DNA from 2 places in the Alkaliphilus sp. B6464 genome. Region 1 is predicted to be linked to the other one. Evidence: riboswitches for the same ligand, from Rfam matches in the RefSeq annotation. Region 1 holds a riboswitch; the other holds the start of a gene.
The links. Region 1 has a riboswitch for cobalamin ahead of HYG84_RS08805 (cobyric acid synthase). Riboswitches for the same ligand answer to the same signal wherever they lie in the genome.

Region 2: another riboswitch for cobalamin. It lies ahead of HYG84_RS16905 (ABC transporter substrate-binding protein); the one in region 1 lies ahead of HYG84_RS08805 (cobyric acid synthase).

What each region holds. Positions count from the first base shown of each region.
Region 1 covers NZ_CP058557.1:1,807,923-1,814,074, forward strand. The annotation lists gene HYG84_RS08785 (Gmad2 immunoglobulin-like domain-containing protein) at 1-291, shown strand, start outside; gene HYG84_RS08790 (N-acetylmuramoyl-L-alanine amidase family protein) at 426-1,154, opposite strand; gene eutH (ethanolamine utilization protein EutH) at 1,393-2,514, shown strand; gene HYG84_RS20520 (hypothetical protein) at 2,517-2,648, shown strand; cobalamin riboswitch at 2,688-2,866, shown strand; gene HYG84_RS08805 (cobyric acid synthase) at 3,011-3,889, shown strand; gene cbiB (adenosylcobinamide-phosphate synthase CbiB) at 3,879-4,829, shown strand; gene cobD (threonine-phosphate decarboxylase CobD) at 4,863-5,903, shown strand; gene HYG84_RS08820 (helical backbone metal receptor) at 5,930-6,152, shown strand, end outside.
Region 2 covers NZ_CP058557.1:3,321,327-3,327,478, forward strand. The annotation lists gene HYG84_RS16885 (Cof-type HAD-IIB family hydrolase) at 1-377, opposite strand, end outside; gene HYG84_RS16890 (Fur family transcriptional regulator) at 519-941, shown strand; gene HYG84_RS16895 (heme ABC transporter ATP-binding protein) at 954-1,745, opposite strand; gene HYG84_RS16900 (FecCD family ABC transporter permease) at 1,757-2,794, opposite strand; gene HYG84_RS16905 (ABC transporter substrate-binding protein) at 2,845-3,819, opposite strand; cobalamin riboswitch at 3,931-4,104, opposite strand; gene HYG84_RS16910 (lipase family alpha/beta hydrolase) at 4,174-5,478, opposite strand; gene HYG84_RS16915 (methylated-DNA--[protein]-cysteine S-methyltransferase) at 5,570-6,115, opposite strand; gene HYG84_RS16920 (DUF2225 domain-containing protein) at 6,093-6,152, opposite strand, start outside.

The DNA of each region.
Region 1 (6,152 bases):
CTTGAATTGCCTAAAGAAAATGAAGGTATAAGCAATCCAGTAAGAATTAAAGGTAAGATTATTGCCTTTGAAGGTGCATTTTCTGTAAGAGTTTTAGATGATAAGGATAAAGTGATTTATGAAGAGCATTTACAGGCAGATGCAGGTGGACCTAATTGGGGGAAATTTGATACTGAAATAACTTATCCTAAGCCTAATAGTGAGTCTGGTAGTATAGAGATTGGAGAGTATACCGCAAAGGAAGGGGAATATGTAGCAAGGGACAGGGTTTCTATTAAATTTAGTGAATAGATGAAAGATATTGCTTCAAAATTTAAAGTGTGATTTAACCATTATATAGTAAAAAATAATTTTAGGCTGTTAGCAATATTAATTGCTGGCAGCCTAACTCGTATTGTCTAAGAAAACATAAAGTTTTTAATCTTTTACCTATACATATATTCTACAATACCTTCTGCTATTGCTTTTGCCATGATTTGTTGGTAATCATTAGTTTGTATAAGCTTATTATCTATAGGATTGGTTATAAAACCAGTTTCTATTATAACTCCTGGAGATTTAGATGTTCTCAATATATAATAATTACCAGTTGCTATTTCAGCCTTTACATTTGTTATATTTAAAAAGTCTTTAAAAACCATTTTGTTTACGCTATTACAAATACTTTGGGCTAGTTGTTTACTTTCCTCTGATTCGGAGTAATAGAATATTCTAACACCTCTTACACTGGACTTTTTATATGAATCCATATGGACACTTACGAAGGCTGTAGAATTATTACTATCTATAATTGTTCTCCTAGCATGTAGGTCTCTATTATATCTTGAAGACTTTAAATTGCTTTTAGACTCCAATGATACATCAGAATTTCTTGTCATAACAACATTTATACCCTTATCCTTTAGTATCTTTCTTAGTTTCAAAGAAACCTGTAAGTTTACAGTTTTTTCTAACAGACCCGCGCTACTAGATCCTCCATCTATGCCGCCATGTCCTGGATCTACCACTATAATTTTTCTGTTGGTATTAAATACAGCAATAGGATTGTTTGAAATAAAAAGAGGAATAAGAATTAATAGTAATATAAATACAATAATTGCTGTTACAATTTTTTTATTAACTTTAATAACTAGAAAAATTGTTTTGTTAAACATAATAAATCACCTTCTTAATAAAATCATATAATCCATTATACTCTTAGAAAGATTCATATAGAATTTAAAAGTAAAAATAAACTAAGTCATTATTAAGGGAAAACCCATAGTGCATCTAAAGGTTAAGTTATATAACTAATGAAAAGATTGACAATTTAAATAGCCCTGTTGTACGATGTAAAGGAAGGTTAAAATGTGCAAAAATTAAGAACATATATAGAAGGGGCATAAGTCTAAAATGAATGATATAATACTATATATTCTTATGGTTTTTATGGGATTAGGAGCATTGGATAGGGTATTTGGATATAAATTAGGGCTTGGGCAAAAGTTTGAAGAAGGGTTTATGGCAATGGGGAATTTAGCCTTATCAATTATAGGAATTTACTCCATAGCACCTCTATTATCTACAAGCTTAGAAAAAATAGTAGGACCTGTATTTTCTTTTTTAGGGGCAGATCCTGCAATATTTCCTGCATCTATTTTAGCTTCTGATATGGGAGGATATCTTTCTGCGATAAAAATGGCTGAAAATCAGGAAATTGGTCTTTTCGCAGGTTTAATATTATCTTCTAGTTTAGGCACAGCTGTTATTTTTACTATACCAATAGGGGCCGGACTTATTCAAAAACAAGATTATCCTTATTTTACAAAGGGAATATTAGCAGGACTTTTAACTGTTCCTATTAGTGGATTTGCAGGGGGCATATCTATGGGCTTACCAATAGGAATATTAGTTAAAAATCTTCTGCCTATTATTTTTATTGCACTTATTTTAGGTATAGGCTTAAGTAAATGGCCTCAAAAAATGATTACAGGATTTTATTGGTTTAGCAAGTCAATTGTAACCTTAGGGACATTAGGTCTTGTAATTTCAATTATACAAAATGTAACAGGAAAAATAATAATAACGGCTATGGAGCCTTTTGAGGAAGGACTTAAAATTGTTGGAAGTATTTCTATTATTTTAGCTGGTGCTTATCCTATGGTACTTGTTATGACCAATGTATTTAAAAAGCCTTTAGCAAAAATGGGTAATGCTTTGGGTATATGTGATAAGGCTACCACAGCTTTAATTATGAGCTTGGCAAACAATATACCGGGGTTTGCTAATATGCACGATATGCACGAAAGAGGAAAGGTAATGGTTTCGGCCTTTGCCGTAGGTGGAGCCTTTGTATTAGGTGGACAACTGGGATTTGTTGCAGGAATAGATAAGTCTATGCTTACACCTTTTATTGTAAGCAAAGTTGTTGGTGGTGTAGGGTCTATAACTATAGCATATCTGATTACAAAGCCAAATCAAAAAAATATATCTAATTATGAGGAAGAAAAAATATTGGAGTTAGCTATCGAATAAATGTGATCTTTTCTGCAATTGTTACAGGATATGGTAGGGGCATATCAGAAGTTGGTGCTATAATAATTGTAGGTGGTAATATAAATGGAAAGTTGTGTGAGTTGCACAAATTAAGAAACCTATTACTAGGTTGACAATGATATTGTAACTAAACTATAATAAGTTTATAATATAAAATTAAATAATTTCAAGGTGCTTTGTTTATAAAGTTAAAAGGGAAAGAGGTTGAAATCCTCTACAGCCCCCGCTACTGTGAGCAGGTATGAAATCTTCGTATCCACTGGGAAACTGGGAAGGGAAGATAGTAAATAGATCTGTAAGTCAGGAGACCTGCCTTGAAAAGGAAAGAATCACAGCTTCGGAGGGAAGTATGGAAGGTTCATCATATAATCATATCTAACTTTATCTTATCTGATGAATTCAACACATAGACACTCTATGTGTTTTTTTGTTTTCCAAGACAAAAGAAAAATAAAATCCTAAAGGAGGTGTCAAATTGGCTAAAAATATTATGCTTCAGGGAACATCCTCTTCAGTTGGTAAAACAATACTAACTGCTGCACTATGTAGAATTTTTAAGCAAGATGGTTTTTCAGTAGCACCTTTTAAATCTCAAAATATGACATCTAATTCATTTATAACTAAAGATGGTAAAGAGATTGCAGGTTCCCAAGCTATACAGGCAGAAGCGGCTGGAATTGAGGTTACAGTAGAAATGAACCCTATCTTATTAAAGCCCACCAGTGACAGAAAAAGCCAAGTAATAATAAATGGAGTTTTAACTAGTAATATGCCAGCTTCACTTTACCAAGAGAAAAAGATAGAACTAAAAAAGGTAATAAAGAATGCATATGATGTTTTAAGTAGTAAATTTGATATTTTAGTAATTGAAGGTGCAGGAAGTCCAGCAGAAATTAATTTAAGTAAAAATGATATTGTAAATATGGGGTTAGCAAACTTAGTAGATGCTCCTGTTATTCTTATCGGGGATATTGATAGGGGAGGTATTTTTGCTTCTATATATGGAACTATTATGCTCCTTAATGAAGAAGAACGAAATAGAATAAAAGGATTTATTATAAACAAATTTAGAGGAGATTTGGAGATTTTAAAACCAGGCATAAAAATGCTAGAGGATTTGGTGAACAAGCCCTGCTTAGGTGTAATTCCATACTTTGAAATTAATATTGAAGACGAAGATAGCTTGGTTGATCCTGAGGAAGCCGGTAGAAGAAAAGATATTAAAGAGAAATCCAGTGCAGAAGATTATAAAAAAATAAAGGAATTAGAATATGATAAGCTGGCTACTACTGTTAGAGAGAATATTGATATAGAAAATATTAGAAGTATTATGGGGATTAATAATGGACAATAGCATTTTGTTACTAATTGTAGTCGCATTAGACTTTGTATTAGGTGATCCACCAAATTGGCCTCATCCAATTAGGTGGATAGGATTGAGCATAAGTAGATATGAAAAAATCATCAGAAAAAGCGGATTAAATTTAAAGCTGGGAGGATTTATATTAGCTTTACTATCTTTAGCTACCGTTTTGACTGTGTCTACATTAATACTTAAAGTAACTCAGCTTATACATCCATTATTTGAAACCATAATTATGATATATTTACTCTACACTTCTATAGCTGCTAAATGTTTAGATGTGGAGGCAAAAAAGGTACACAAGGCAGTGTATGAAAAAGATATAGAAAAAAGTCGAAAAATGCTATCCTATTTAGTTGGAAGAGATACTTCCCAATTAGACTTTGAAGAAGTAATAAGAGGTGTTGTTGAAACAGTGGCAGAAAACACCATCGATGGAGTACTAGCTCCGCTATTTTACATGGGCATTGGATTTTACTTCGGAGTTCCAGTACAGTTTGCTCTGGGCTATAAAGTAATAAATACTTTAGACTCTATGGTTGGATATTTACAGGAGCCTTATATAGAAATAGGCTATGCATCTGCAAAACTAGATGACATAGCAAATTATATTCCTGCTCGTATAGGTAGTCTTTTTATGGTCTTAGCGGGAGGATTACTAGGCTACAATGTTAAGCAAGGCTTTAAAATTCTAATAAGAGATAGAAGAAACCATAAAAGTCCAAATTGTGGCTATCCAGAGTCGGCTGTAGCAGGACTACTTAAAATACAGCTTGGAGGAACTAATACATACTTTGGTCAAAGAGTATATAAACCAACTATAGGCGATGAAGATACTCCTTTAACAGCGAAACATATAATTAATACTATTAAAATTATGTATGGTGCAGAGTTTTTAATGGTAGTAGGATTTATTTTAATGAATATTTAAAGCTAAACATAGTATAGAAGGGGAGTCAGAAAATTGAATAAGCATGGGGGATATTTTGGTCACAAACAAAGAGAAGTAATAGACTTTAGTGTAAATATTAATCCTTTAGGGGTACCATCTAAGCTTATGAAAGAGCTAGAAAAGGAGCTACCAATGTTAATACGGTATCCGGAAATAGATGGTAAAACAGCTAAAGAAACTTTGTCTAAGTATTTGGACAAGGAAGCTGATAAAATAATTTTGGGAAATGGTGCGACGGAGCTTATTTATCTATTTGCTAGAGCTATAAAGGCATCTAAAGTTTTGTTGATACAGCCAACTTTTACAGAGTATGAAAGGGCTTTTCAAGTTTCAGGTAGTAGTATTTTTCATTTTTATACACATGAAAAGGCTGGATTTCGTATAGATATGCCAGAACTATTAGCGAGTATAGAAAATCTAAATCCCCAAGTAGTGGTACTTTGTAACCCAAACAATCCAACAGGTGTATTTTATGAGCCAGAGGAGCTTATGCCACTATTGGAAGTTATTAAGAAGAAAAATTGCTATCTATTTGTAGATGAGTCCTTTATAGATTTTACTGAAAAAATTTCTTTAAGTAGCTTTGTAGAAGAGTATCCAATTTTTATTTTAAGATCTATGACTAAAACTTATGGAATACCTGGTCTAAGACTAGGATATGGACTTGGAGACACAGATATTATTAAAGAACTTAACTATATAAAAGAGCCATGGACTATTAATAGTTTGGCCCTAAAGGCAGTAGATATTTTACTTATGGATAATGATTATTTTAATCGTACACAGAAATGGTACGAAGAAGAAAAAAACTTTTTATTAAATGGATTATCTTCGATTAATAATATAGATGTTTTTCCTAGTGAAGGAAACTTTTTTCTGTGTAAACTAAAGAATTCTTCTGGGGAGAATGTAAAAAGTACTCTACTGAATTATGGTATATATATTAGAACATGTACCGATTTTAAAGGATTAAACGATCAATTTATACGTCTTGCCGTAAGAGGTAGAGAAGAAAATGAAAAATTAATACATAGTTTGTATAACTTGATTTAGATTTGAATATTTTAGGAGGAAAATTAATGAAAAAAATATTAAGAATTACATCATTTACTTTAATGCTAGTTATGCTACTTACTAGTTTAAGTTTTGCTTCGGCAAGTAATTTTACAGTGGCTGGAAGTAAAAAGTCTGTTGTTATGGAGAACCTAAATGGAAGAACCTATATTGCAGGTAAAAGTCTTAATACATTAGGACTGAATATTTCTGTTAAAAATAATGTTGCTACAGTTAAAAATAACCAAG
Region 2 (6,152 bases), 1.5 Mb from region 1:
GCATTATATATTGAAGAGCTAAAGCCTAATTTTTCAACATATATTTTTTCCTCATCATATATATGAAAATAAACATTATACTTTTTAAAAACTTCTATAACCTTTAAAGCGTCCTCTTTATCTATTGGATTAATATCAAGAACTTCATTACTATTAGCATCTCTGACCAAAGCACCATTACACGCAATAATAGGCGCTTTAATACCTAATAATCTTGCATAAAACCTTGCAGATGTAAATATTCTACCAGTAGCTATAGCAACCTGGATTCCACTATCCAGGGCTTTCTTTAAAGCCTTTTGATTTTCTATGCTAACTTCTTTATTGCTATTAAGTAATGTACCGTCCATATCTAGTACTATAAGCTTATATTTCATTGTAATCCTCCTTCAATAATGTAAAAAATAAAATTTTCTGGAACTTTTTACATATATTATATTGACAAATAATTAACACTATCCTATAATGAAGATATAATTGTATATAATAATTATTATTATTTTAAGGTGGTGCATATTGTGGATATTTTAATAAAAGAGCTTAAATCTAATAGTTGTAAAATTACGCCTCAACGTATGGCAGTATATCAAACTGTTAAGGAATCTATAGATCATCCTAATGCTGAAGCTGTATTTAAAAAGTTATCTCCTACTTACCCTACTATGAGCTTAGCAACCGTATATAAATCTTTAGAGCTATTTTCTAAGCTAGGATTAATACAGGTAATAAACATTGGAGAAAATAGTTTTCGATATGATGGAAAAACCGAAGAACATCAACATATCATTTGTAGCAATTGTTCAAAGATTGAGGATTTAAATAATGATGTTTTTGAAGATTTAACTATTAAGGTGCAAAATATTTCAAAGTATCAAATTCAAAAACAACAATTATGTTTTTATGGAATCTGCTCTGATTGTATACAAAAGGCTAGTTCTTAATTTTGCTATTCTCTAAAACCTTAAAGTCGATAAAGGAATAACCTGCAAGGAATTGGTATATTCATTTCTATCTACAATCATGTCTATACTATACGCTTTTTGTAAGTTTTCTTTTGTTATTACTTGATCTGGACTTCCCATTATAATTTTTGTACCTTTATGAAGAAGTAGTATTTCTTTACTATAGCGGGCAGCTAAATTTATATCATGAAGTGCCATAATAATAGTTACCCCTTTTTCTTCATTTAATACTTTTAATAGATCTAATATTTCTATTTGATGATGCATATCTAATGCTGCAGTAGGTTCGTCTAACAAGAGAATCTGTGGCTCTTGAGCTAATGCTCTTGCAATAACTACCCTTTGACTTTCCCCGCCACTTAACTGATTTATGCTTCTATCTCTCAAATGCCACGTATTCGTTCTTTCCATTGCTTCCTTTACTACAGCAATATCTTTAAAAGTTTCCTGTTGGAATCTCCCTACATAAGGATTTCTACCCATTAAAACAATTTCATGAACAGTAAAATCATATTCAATATTTGTATTCTGTGGAACTACAGCTATTTCACGAGCTAATTCCTTTAACGGATAACTTTTTAATTCTCTATTATCTAGTAGAACAGTTCCAACTTTAGGCATTAAAGTTGATGCTAAATTTTTTAATAATGTTGATTTTCCTGAACCATTAGGTCCTATCATTGTTATAATACTGCCTTTTGTAATCTTTAAATTAATATCATTTAAGATTACCCTTTCATCGTAAAGAAATACTAAGTCCTTTGTTTCAATACATTTTCCCATACAATAACCACCTATATTGTTCGTTTTGTTTTCCTAAGCAAGTAAATAAAAAAAGGCCCTCCTGCTAAAGCAGTAATAATACCAACAGGCACTTCAGTAGGTGCAATAATCGTTCTTGATAAAGTATCTGCAACAATTAAAAATATTCCTCCTACTAGTCCACTAGCAGGTATAAGTATACGATGGTCTGGACCCATAAGTAAACGAACCATATGAGGCACAATAAGACCTACAAAACCGATTATTCCGCTAACAGAAACTAAAAAAGCTGTTATTAATACACTGGTAATTAAAATTACTTTTTTAACCTTTTCTGTTTCAACTCCCATGTTCTGTGCACTATCTTCACCTAATAACATAATATTTAAGTCCTTTGAAAAAATATATATTATGATACTACCCAATAAAACTGGTATTATAGCTATTTGTACATGACTCCATCCTCTTCCTGAAAAACTTCCCATTGTCCAAAAAATAATTGTACTTACATCTCTTGTTGAAATTGTCATTATAAAGGACATTATAGCAGTAAAAAACTGCCCTGTAGCAATTCCTGCTAATAATAATGTAGTTACTGGTACTTTTCCCTTTATTCTAGCCATATTATATACAATTAATGTAGCTAACAAAGCGCCTGCAAACGCAAATATAGATACAATTCCTATACCAAAAAACATTTTATTTAACTTTAGCAAAATAGCTATAGAAGCCCCTAAAGCTGCTCCTGAAGAAGTACCTACTATAAAAGGATCAGCCATAGGATTCTTTAACATTCCTTGAAAAGCTACGCCTACAATTGATAATCCATATCCAACTAGAAAAGAAAGTAATACTCTTGGTAGTCGAATGTTTTGTATAATTGCAATATGAGATTTTTGTATATTTGAAACATCAATATAATCTCCTACTATGGGAATGGTTTTTAAAATGATTTTTATGCTATCAATAATAGTTACATTAGCCACTCCAATAACTAAGGATATAGATATTGTTATCATCAATGTCATTAGTAGTAGTGGAAATATTTTTAGATAATTGTGCTTTTCCATAGACAGTCTGCCTCCATATATATTCCCATTAAAATAGCTAGAATATATTATTAAAATACTTCTGGATGTATAGCCTTTGCAAATAACTCTAAGGCCTCAATTGTTCTAACACCTGGTCTTGATACTATATTAGGATCTAATAACTCTATTTTATCATTTTTAACGGCAGTAATAACATCATAACCTGGTCTAGATTTTATTATATTTTTTAATTCTTTCATTTGCTCAGGATTTAAAGTGAAGTTTTCAGCAGTATGAGCTGGTGCTATATAAATCTCAGGATCTTTTTCCACCATAGCTTCAACACTATATTGAGGATAAGCTCCATCCCCATCAGCTGCAATATTTTCTCCACCAGCTAAAGTAATTAACTCATTTATGAATGACCCTTCACCAGCTGTCATTAAAGGCTCGTCCCAAACTTGATAAAACACTCTTGCTTTCTTCTCATTCTTAGCTTTATCAACAATATTATCTCTTTTTTCCTGCATTTCATTTACTATTTGTTCCGATTCTTCTTCTACACCCATTACTTCACCTAATTGTAATATGGTATTAAAAATTTCATCGATTGTTTCAGGCGAATATAACATTACCGCTATTCCACTTGCCTTTATTTGTTCTATAGACTCAGGAAGGGCTTCGTTATATAGGAATACTACATCTGGATTTAACTCTAATATTTTCTCTACATTTATTGCAAAGGCATTACCTACCTTTTCTTTCTCTAGGGCTTCTATAGGATAATCACAAAAATCCGATACTCCTACAATTTTATCCTCTAATCCTAAAGCAAATAGAATTTCTGTTTGACTAGGCGCAATCGAAACGACTCTTTCTGGTTGCTTCTCTATTGTTACAGAATTTCCAAATCCATCTACAATATCCATAGGATAGGCTGTATTCCCTATATTGTTACCTACATCCCCCTGTAAATTCTCCTTTTGTTCTTTGACACAACCAAATAGCAAGGTTGTTAATAGCATTAATACTACTAAAAATATAGTTGCTTTTGATTTTCTCATAAAAACATCCTCCTCCTATAGTTTCTTACTTCCATTTTAAATATAAAAAATCCCTCACCAAATGGTAAAGGATTTTAAACACACTAACCGTTCACCTATCCCTCCGAAGGCTGCATATGCTAAAACTTGGTAGGTCTCCTGACTCGTGAATCACTTTACTTCAGCACCTTCCCGGTCAAGACCAGTGGTATATTGCTGTTTCATCATCACTTACAGTAGCGGGGGCTGTAATGGATTTTCACCATTTTCCCTTTTAAGCTCAATTGAGCACCGTCAATATTTAGATCGCCTTAATGATATCAAAAAAGAGGAATATTTTCAATTCTTTTTTATGCTATACTTCTTTTGTTAATCTCATACCTTAAAGGAAAAATACATTCTACCCGTTTCTTCTTTTCGTACATCTGTCTCTGTTAATTCTTCTTCTATCATAGATCCTATTACAAAAATATTATGATCTTCTTTATATTTGCCAGATGTTTCTAAAATATATTCACCACTAGGTACGTGTTTTAACATGATCCACAAATAATCTTTTCCAAACTCTTGGCAAATATGCTCATACTCTGTAATAAATTTTCCATCTATAAATTTACCGATTATATCTCTTCCCTTTTTCAGTTCTATATTAATATATTTTTTTAATATTATCCCTAATGGATATACTTTAGGCTCTACAGAACCTTTGTTAAATAATGAACGATCTAAATTATATATGTCTGCAAGATATTCCATAGAGCTTAATAAAATTTCACTATGGCTTCCTTCCATTATAAATGTTTCTGCATTATCTATAGTTGCACTATTAACGGTTACTGTCCCATCTCCTTCTTTTGTTTTCAATGATCCTATAACATATGCTTTTTTATATTTAAATAATAATTCTGTATCTAGTAATAGGACTTTGTCTGTTTCCTTGTTAGTCCCAACAAAACAATATAGATTTTTAACTCGATTATTTAATGTATCTATATTTTTATTTAGCTCATTTAATAAATAATTATTATAAAGTGTATATTTTCTCGGAATATAGTGGTAATCATTATCAATTTTACAGCATAATATTTTTCCATAATCATCTGTAGGTATTAAATCTCTTAATCCTGGAAAATTCTCATGTAATTTTTCAATGTTCTCTGTCCCCAAAGGTATATCTAGTATCTTAGTAAGTAGCCAAATGTATCCTCTGCGTATAATGTCAAATAGTTCTTTTTCGGTATCTGTTTTCTTCATTAGTTTTCCAGTTCCCCACAAATGATAGGCTTCAATGTTTCCCTTATTAGGAGTTCCAAAACATATTAAACTTCTAACATTATAGGAGTATTCTATACTTTGAATATAAGTACGAGCTACCACTCCACCCATACTATGACATAATAAATCAACTTTTTGATTAGGATGCTTTTCTTTTACCCGTAATATTAAAGGTTGTAAAAACTCCTTTACTATTTCCCTACAGCTTTTTCGCCAATCATAATAACAAACAAATAAATTCTCATTTAATTTATATCCTAATTTCTCTAATTCTTTTAGAAATGGTTTATAGAACCAACCTGCCACACCAAAACCCCACTCAATTTGACATCCTAACATCTCTCCGCCAATAGATCCCATTAAACCAGGAATAAAAATAATTGGATTTAGTTTAGTAACTTCCATTGTCTTCCCCCTTCTCTTTTCATTATCTCAATTATATTTATCCGATAGATACTAATTCTATGACCCTAAATTGCAAAAAATAAAAGTGGTATTATTCTACCACCTTTTCACCTTCAACTTTTATTCCTTCAATATTCAGCAATTTTTCTTTAATATGCAGTCCACCACCGTAACCTACTAACTTTTTATTAGTCCCTATTACTCTATGACATGGAATAATAATAGGAATTCTATTTTTATTATTCGCCCCTCCAACAGCTCTTACGGCCTTAGGATTATCAATACTATAGGCCAAATCTTTATATGTTATAGTTTGACCATAGGGTATATCTAATAATGCATTCCATACTTTTCTTTGAAAATCGGTCCCCACCATATAAAGTGGAATCGTAAATTCTGTTCTCTTACCCTCAAAATATTCGTATAACTGATTTATGTATATTGCATTTTCCTCTTTATCATACAAAAGTTGATGCATAGGAAAATCTTTTTTTATACTTCTAATAAAATCCTCTTCACTTTGATCAATGCCAATTGATACAAGTCCTTCATTCAAAGATGCGACATAAAGAACTATATTATTGACTACTATTTTACTATAATAAATAATAGCTTTAGTTAGCTTCATCTTTTTCATGACCATATTGCTCCCTTGCTAATCTCCATTGTTCTCT